2 regions of the Brevibacillus sp. FIR094 genome follow, and region 1 is predicted to be linked to the other one. Evidence: predicted binding sites of a transcription regulator. Region 1 holds the regulator's gene; the other holds the start of a gene.
The links. The regulator Rex, encoded in region 1, represses fermentation and respiration genes when NADH is low (regulators of the CRP and FNR family bind a similar motif). The targets are predictions, from matches to a motif close to TTGTGAAATATTTCACAA.
Positions count from the first base shown of each region.

Region 1 (4,216 bases):
AGCCACCACAGCATTTTGGGCCGGATGTACATGTCGTTCCCCCTGTCCCATTTTTGTCTTTAGCCTATGCTATACGGGAAGGTTTTAGAACGACACGGAAAAGTTGCTAATCATAGCTTAAGGTCGGGCGGTCATACTACATATACACCCCGAGGAGGTGAGCGCGTGACATCTTCGCAACAAACCACATCTCCTGACATACTTGGGTTTCTGTTACAGGAATACCGCGTCTCCTGGGCAGGATTGTCGTCTCCCTTGCGTCAATGGTCGCACACACCCACTCTTCATTTTCGCCATCATCTCCTGACAAAAGCTGTGGCAAAAATGAACAACGGAACGTCGTAGTATCCAATTCCCCTACCTACACCTGCACTGCCTTACTCCTGTCCCCCACCTGACAGGAGCCTTTTACCGTTTTAGCGTTTGGAATACGCGGTTTGCTTCATAAATCGCGCGCTCCTCATCGATGGTCAACAGTTTATGATTACGCATCAAGAATTTACCCGCTACAATCGTATCTTTCACATCTCGTCCATTTGCTGCGTATACCACGTGTGAAATCGGTTGGTGTGCCGGGTGGAAATGGGCTTGGTGGCTATCCAGAACGATCAAGTCAGCTTGCTTGCCTACTTCAATGCTTCCGAGTGTTTCCTCTTGGAATACCCCTTCTGCGCCATAACGAGTAGCCATGCGAAGTGCTTCCTCTGCTGGAACCGCTACTGGATCGTTATTCACACCTTTGTGCAATATCGCAGCGAGTTTCAATTCCTCAAATAAATTCAAATTGTTGTTGCTCGCCGAGCTGTCGGTACCCAGTGACACGCTTACACCTTTTGCCAACATTTTCGGAACTGGCGCAACACCACTAGCCAGCTTCAGGTTGCTCACTACATTATGAGAAACTCTCACATTGTATTTTGCCAAAATGTCGATTTCTTCATCCGTTAAGTGAACAGCGTGCGCGACGAGTGTTGGGCGATTGAACATTCCCAGTTTTTCCAAATGAGCAACTGGACGAAGCCCGTAGTCCTTCTCGTTTTGACCGACTTCCCAAGCTGTTTCAGACATATGGATATGAAGCGGCAAGGAAAGCTCATCAGCTTTTTCGATAATTTGGGTAATAAATTCTGGCGAGCAGGTGTACGGCGCATGCGGTGCCATCATGACGGTAATACGTCCGTCCGCCTGATTATGCCATTCTTTTGCAAAAAGAGTCGCGTCTTTGAGCTTTGTTTGACGTTCTTCTTCGGAGCACAGACCAATCATCCCTCGGCAAAGGCGAGCGCGCATTCCAGCAGCATCGACTTCCTTCGCCACGACATCCATGTGATCATACATATCCACAAATGTAGTGGTACCGGTACGAATCATCTCGATAAGTGAGAGCTGGGTACCCCATTTTACTGTGTCTCCCGTGAATTGTGCCTCCAATGGCCACATTTTGTCTTCCAGCCATTGTTGCAGTGGCAAATCATCTGCATAACCACGTAGGAGGGACATACCAGCATGTCCATGCGTGTTGATTAAGCCAGGCAGTATGTAATCACCTTTTTGATCGATGACTTCATCGTATCCCGCTTCCGACAGGTCCTCAGGAGTTGGGCCCACATACGTAATCTTGTTGCCTTCGAATGCTACGGCACCATCGTAAATGACTTCATTCGTATCGTTAACCGTAATAACTGTTGCGTGAATGAGGATCGTCTTTTTCATAGTAAACACTCCATTCTTACGTCAAATAGTAGGCCAAGCTTTGCAGGTTGGACGTCACATCCGCATAGTGAATGCGAACATCTTTTCCTGCGCGAATCGTCGTAGGGGCAAAATTCAAGATCCCCCTGATACCCGCTTGAGTCAACTGATCACATACGGATTGCGCTGCAGGTGCCGGTACCGTAATAATCGCCAGCTTGATTTGCTTGTCGACGACCGTTTCTTCCAGCTCTGATAAAGGCTGAATCGATATACCTGCGACTTTTTTGCCCTGCTTCTCTGGATTATTGTCAAAGATGGCCGCAATCCGCATGTTATCTTTCAAATAAGCGTTGTAGTTACTAATAGCATGGCCCAAATGCCCAGCTCCGACCAAAGCGACACGGATTTCATCCGTTAGCTTCAGAATTTCACGGATTTTTTCCACCAGATAATCGACATCATAGCCGATTCCCTTTTTTCCAAAATCACCAAAAGCTGCAAGATCTTTTCTGATTTGGGCAGGATTCACATCAAGATTCTTACCCATCTGTTGGGAGGAAACGGTGGTCACCTCAACCTGTTGCAAATAACTGAGGTAACGCAGATAAATCGGCAAACGACGGACGACCGCTTCTGAAATCTTTTCGTGTTTTGCCACGTTCGGTCTTCCCCCTTAATTCTTTTGCTTCAAAATCCGATATTCTTTTCCGTTCGATAAAATGGTAATGGAACCGTCGTGGCTGGTAACGTATGTCTCGGCCCATGACTCACCCAAGCGCTCCATGACTTCTGCCTGGCCGTCTTTCATTTGATCCCGCGATCCACCTGTCTGAATAATGGCGACCTGTGGATCGACTTTCGTCAGAAATGGTTGCGAAGATCCTTGATTGCTCCCCTGACCCGCTACCTTTAGCACTTCCGCCTTCAGTCTGTCATTTTGCCGTTCCAACAGTCGCTCTTCTGCTTTTTCATTCACGGCGCTCATAAATAAAAATCGTAATTGACCGTGCGTCAATCGAAAAACGAGGGAATTGTTCTGAGGCGATAAAAATAACGGTTCATCCGGGAGCAAAACTTCCATGGAGATTTCTTGGTCAAGAGTGAGTACTTGTCCTTGCTCTGCTTCCATCTGCTTTTGGTTGGAGCGAAGCAGCACGACATGGCGAAGCGATGATGCGATCAGCTTGGGCAAAATGACGGCATCAACAAGCACTTGCTGGCTCAATGAAGCGTAGCCTCCCATATGCTCGGGCTGGTCGTTCGTCAACACTACATAGTCGAGCCGTGTGATCTTGAGCTCTGCCAAGCGTGCCGAGAGAACGGGCCAATCATCTGCCGTACCCGTATCAATCAGCATCGTTTTGCCGCCTGGCATTCTCAAAAGCGTACTCTCACCATGTGGAAGTGCCAAGTAGGTGATAATGAGACCCGAAAATTCCTGTTCTGTCTCTGTTTCAAATGGGTCATCTATCTTCACTGCTGCTTCTTGTACATACAAATGGCTATCAATCGAGCATCCGCAAAGGAAAATCGCACTAAGAACTACAATCCACCAACGCCACTCTTTTTTCCATAACATTTATTTTATCACCTTAATCCCTATGAGACTATTGCTTCATTTTATGAATCTGACAGGGATTGCATACTAAGGAATGGCTCTATACGCTCTCGAAGCGTTGGCCATGGACCACTTTCGATCTCAAATGGCGGCAAAGATTGAAGGAATGAGCGTCCATATCTCGACTCAACCACACGCGTATCAAGAACGATCACGACCCCTCGATCCAAGTGGTGGCGAATTAATCGACCTACCCCTTGTTTAAATTGCAGAACAGCTTGTGGAAGAGACAAGGACATAAAAGCATTTTTTCCTTCTGCCTTCAAAAGCTCTGCCCTTCCTTGATAGACAGGATGATTCGGCGGTGCAAACGGGAGGCGAACAATGACTAAACTACTCAGCCATTCCCCTTGGATATCCACGCCTTCCCAGAAGCTGCTCGTCCCAAGCAGGACACTTCTCTCCATGCTTCGGAACAGACGCACCAACTTGCTCCGATTGTTGCTATCAATCCCATGACCGAATAACGTATACGGTTCTGGGGCCTCCGCAAGGCGTTCCTTCATTGCTTGGTAAACAAGTCGAAGCATCGAGTGGGAGGTGAATAGAATCAGCGTCCTTCCTTTCGAAGCCAATACGACATCAACACACCCTTGAATGACCGCCTCCACATACGTATGATCACTCTCTTTGCCTGGTGCGGGGAAATCAGATGGAATCAACAGTAACCCCTGCTCTTCATAATGAAACGGCGATGGCAGTGACAAGGTACGCACTCGTTCTTCGGGCAGTTGGTCGAGACCAAACTGGCTTTTGATGTAGGAGAAGCTGTTTTTGACCGTCAGAGTGGCTGAGGTCAAGATCAGACTCCGCTTCTGCGCAAAAAGTGGTTCTGCCAGTGAGTCGGCAACCTTCAAGAGCGCTGCTGACAAATGGACCTGCTTGCGAGCTGTACGGGACTCT
Region 1 is NZ_JBEAES010000002.1:70,718-74,933, forward strand. Features, by position in the region: gene ACQ5DJ_RS01510 (hypothetical protein) at 1-32, opposite strand, end outside; gene ACQ5DJ_RS01515 (hypothetical protein) at 166-345, shown strand; gene ACQ5DJ_RS01520 (amidohydrolase) at 409-1,713, opposite strand; gene ACQ5DJ_RS01525 (redox-sensing transcriptional repressor Rex) at 1,730-2,353, opposite strand; gene ACQ5DJ_RS01530 (ComEC/Rec2 family competence protein) at 2,369-3,274, opposite strand; partial or broken gene dinG (ATP-dependent DNA helicase DinG) at 3,316-4,216, opposite strand, start outside.

Region 2 (4,216 bases), on a different contig from region 1:
GAAACCTCCAATAAAGACAAGTGTCCCCACCATATAGCCGTAAAGCGCCAGATCAATATGCGTGAAAAAACGTGTTCCCACGTAACTTAGGACGAACAAGCAAGCAATGATGATAAAAGCACGCTTCGCCACCTTGGAAGCAAATAGATAGTTCATACAACACCCTCCCTGCTGCTGCTCATTTTTTCCTTTCGCTTGAGGTCATTGTAGCAATGGCTCGTAGCTCAGGTTGTGATTTACCTCACACCACTGCCATAATCAGGACGATTTTCTCTTCCCAAACCATCGATTTCGGATGATATAATGAGTTACCTTTGTATCCTTGTTGTAGGGAGGACCCACATGACCGGAAATGGCACAACGTTTGTACAGCAGATTTCTTCCGATTTTGTGAATAGCCTTGAAACGTTTTCTGTTAGGAAAAAATTCGTTCCCGGAGCCGTTCTGTTTTTGGATGGTGAAAGAGCCGATCAGCTATTCTTAATTTCTTCGGGCCAAATTAAGCTCACTAAAAACACCAACGATGGAAAAGAACTGACACTGCAAGTATTTGGGGCAGGAGAGTTAGTCGGCGTCTCCGGGCTGTTCGAACAGGAATTGACGTACACCTCCACAGGCACCATGTTGATGGAGGGTGAGATATGGATCATCCCGCGCCAAGAGTTGGAAAAAATGCTCATCAAAAACGGTCAATTTTGCGTAGACTTCCTGCGTTGGATGGGATTGATGAACAGGCGGATGCAATCTAAATTTCGTGATCTGCTACTCAATGGCAAAATCGGTGCCTTGTATTCAACGCTAATCCGCATGAGTAACACGTACGGCAAGCCACACCCCGAAGGAATCCTCATCGACCTTTCTCTTACCAATCGCGATTTGGCACAATTCATTGGACTGACACGAGAAAGTGTCAACCGGATGCTTTCCGATCTAAAAAAACAGGACACCATCGATCTACTTCCCCAGGGGCATATCTTGATTAAGGACCTTGCCTATTTAAAAGAGGCGATTTATTGTGATGACTGCCCTCCTGATATTTGCCAAATGTGAGCAAACTCTACATACTTTTCTACACGAAAAAAGTCCTGGACTTGTCCGTCCAAGACTTTTTTTCATAAGTGATTCAAGCTTCTTTATCCATGTCTTTGCTCCGCAAGCTCGCTGAACATGCCCGCATAGTACTCGACGTCTCCTGCATCGTCCAGAATCGCGCTGATTGTTAACCATTGGAGGTACTGATCTCCATTCTTCCGGCGATTCCAGATCTCTCCTTGCCAGTAGCCATTCTTCTTGATCGAGTCCCACATCTTTTGATAGAAGTCGGCACCCTGTCTGCCTGATTTTAGAATATTGGGAGACTTGCCAATCACCTCTTTCATCTCATAACCGGTCACTTTCGTAAAAGCATGGTTCGCACTTTTAATGACTCCTCGTGTATCGGTAATCAGTATCGCCTCTCCCGTCTTTTCCATAATGGTGGCGGCGAGCTGCAGCTTCTCTTGATAAAACATCCACATCACTAAGACCAAGCTTACCAGTGCAAACTGAGATAACGCCATGAAACCGATCGCGTAATGCCCCGTCAGATTAAACAGCATCGTTAATATCAACGGCGGGAAAAATCCTCCTAATCCCCCCATAGCAGATACGATCCCATTTACAATCCCCGCTTGTCGCGAGAAATACATCGGCACTAATTTGAACACGGCACCGTTACCAATTCCGGCACATACCGCCACCAACAAGCACCCTACCGTATACATCAAAATCGATGGCGAAAACGATAAGACAATACCAGACAAGGCAAGCCCGACAAACACAATCATCAATGCCTTGAAGGGATTCCACTTATCTCCTAGCCAGCCTCCCAATGGTCTTGCCAGTGTCGCCAAAAGAATGAACCCTGCTGTTCTCATACCTGCATCTACTTTATCCAATTGGAAATTGCTCACTAAAAAATTCGGGAGATACACGGTGAAAGCGACGAAGCAACCGAACGTAATAAAGTAGAACAAACTGATTAACCATAGCTTTTCATTTTTGTAGACACTCTTGATCTGCTGACCAAGAGGAGTCACTACCTTCGGTTCATTTTTATCCCCCATCAAGAAGGTAAGTACAGCGAATCCCGCAAGCAATAGCATAAACATCTGTACAGTAGTGGCCCATCCAAACGATTTAGCCAGAACTGGCGCTGCAAAAGTGGTTATCGCTGTACCAATATTCCCCATACCGTAGATTCCGTTTATAGAACCGTGCTTCTCTTTCGGATAGTATTTGGGGAGAGAAGTGACACCAACGGAAAACACCGCTCCGCCTATCCCCAAAAATAGCCCGCCTAGTAACAAATCTGTATAAGTGGTCGCATGGCTAATATAAAAAACAGGAGCCAGCAGCAAGAGAAAGCTTATACTAAATAATATTCTCGCGCCAAATCGGTTACTCCAATATCCAACGGGGATTCTCAGCAACGATCCCAGCAAGACTGGAATCGCTGTCACCCACGCCACTTCGCCTGCACTCATGGGTACGGTTTCTTTGATAAAAGGCATGAGCGATGACAGAATGACCCATACCATGAAACCGACCGTAAGACTTAACGTCTGTAACGGCAACTGCCATTTTCGTACCATAACAACACCCCTCAACTTGGGAATCTTCTTCATTCACTATGATAAGAGGCAATGTTTTTTCCCGTTGTGATTTTAATCACAGCCTCCTTCCAGGCGATCCGCTTATAATCAAAGCGAAATCTTGAATCGAAGGAGTGGATTATACATGTTTTGTTATCAATGTGAACAGACTCCATCAGGTGGTTGTAAGGTCATCGGCGTTTGCGGAAAGAATGAAGATCTTGCGAGTATTCAGGATACAATTATTTTTGCTTTAAAAGGAATTGCCGCTTATGCAACACATGCTCGTCAACTAGGCTATATCGATCCTGAAGTGGACGGGATTACACAGGAAGCTCTCTATTTTACATTGACGAATGTGAATTTTAACTTGGACGAACATTTACAAATGGCCATGAAAGTAGGCAAAGCCGCCATAAAAGTCATGGAGCTTTTGGATCGGGCTCATACGGATCATTTCGGAGTCCCAGAGCCAATCACAGTCTCGCAAAATAAAATAGAAGGAAAATGCATCGTTGTTACGGGGCACAATCTGTTTGCTCTCGAAGAGCTGTTAAAACAGACAGAAGGCAAAGGTATCAATGTGTACACGCATTCCGAAATGCTGCCTGCACATGGCTATCCCGAACTGAAGAAATATCCTCATTTGAAAGGGAACATCGGGAAAGCATGGTACGATCAACGTCAATTGTTCGAGAAATTTCCAGGCGCCATTCTGGCTACAACAAACTGTGTGATGCCCATTCGAGGCAGCTACGCCGATCGGTTCTTTTCGTATGATATAACCGGTTTGGAAAATGTGACGAAAATTGTAGATAACGATTTTGCGCCACTCATTGAGAAAGCATTGTCTCTTCCTGAGGTTTCCATCGAATCGGAACTGACATTGACGACCGGGTATCATCACAAAACCGTCCTCGGCATCGCCCCTGAAATCATTCAGGCAGTCAAGGAAGGAAAGATCAAACGTTTCTTCGTCATCGCTGGTTGTGACGCTCCTGGCAAGGGCGGCGAGTATTATCGTGAATTGGCTACGTCCTTACCGCCAGAAGCAGTCATTCTTACTACTTCATGCGGAAAATTCCGTTTTAACGATGTAGATTTCGGCACCGTACCAGGTACCGACATCCCAAGATATATCGATTTGGGACAGTGCAATAACTCGGTTTCTACCATTACGATTGCAGCTGCATTAGCCGATGCCTTCGAGTGTGAAGTGAACGAACTGCCAGTAAGTATCGTTCTTTCCTGGTTTGAACAAAAAGCGGTTGCCATCCTGCTCGGCCTGTTTAGCCTGGGGATACAAGATATACGGATTGGCCCAAAATTACCTGAGTTCATTCAGCCAGGTGTTTTGCAAGTACTACAAGACTTGTTCCATATCCAATTGATTGGTGATGCCCAAGAAGATATGAAGCAAATGCTGGGAATCACGCAATAAGCCGTTACCTGTGACGGAAAATAACAAAATGAGGCACCTTCTTCTAACAGGAAGGTGCCTCATTTTACCCCTTAGTCCTTGAAGCTTATACCCATTTTTTAAGCCATTCTGAAACAGATAAGTGCTGCACAGTCCGTATACT
Region 2 is NZ_JBEAES010000009.1:160,769-164,984, forward strand. Features, by position in the region: gene ACQ5DJ_RS10160 (hypothetical protein) at 1-156, opposite strand, end outside; gene ACQ5DJ_RS10165 (Crp/Fnr family transcriptional regulator) at 343-1,050, shown strand; gene ACQ5DJ_RS10170 (nitrate/nitrite transporter) at 1,134-2,633, opposite strand; gene hcp (hydroxylamine reductase) at 2,779-4,074, shown strand; gene ACQ5DJ_RS10180 (trypsin-like peptidase domain-containing protein) at 4,173-4,216, opposite strand, start outside.
Region 2: ACQ5DJ_RS10170 (nitrate/nitrite transporter) is a predicted target of Rex. The motif match lies at 2,698-2,715, and genes of this name have one in related genera.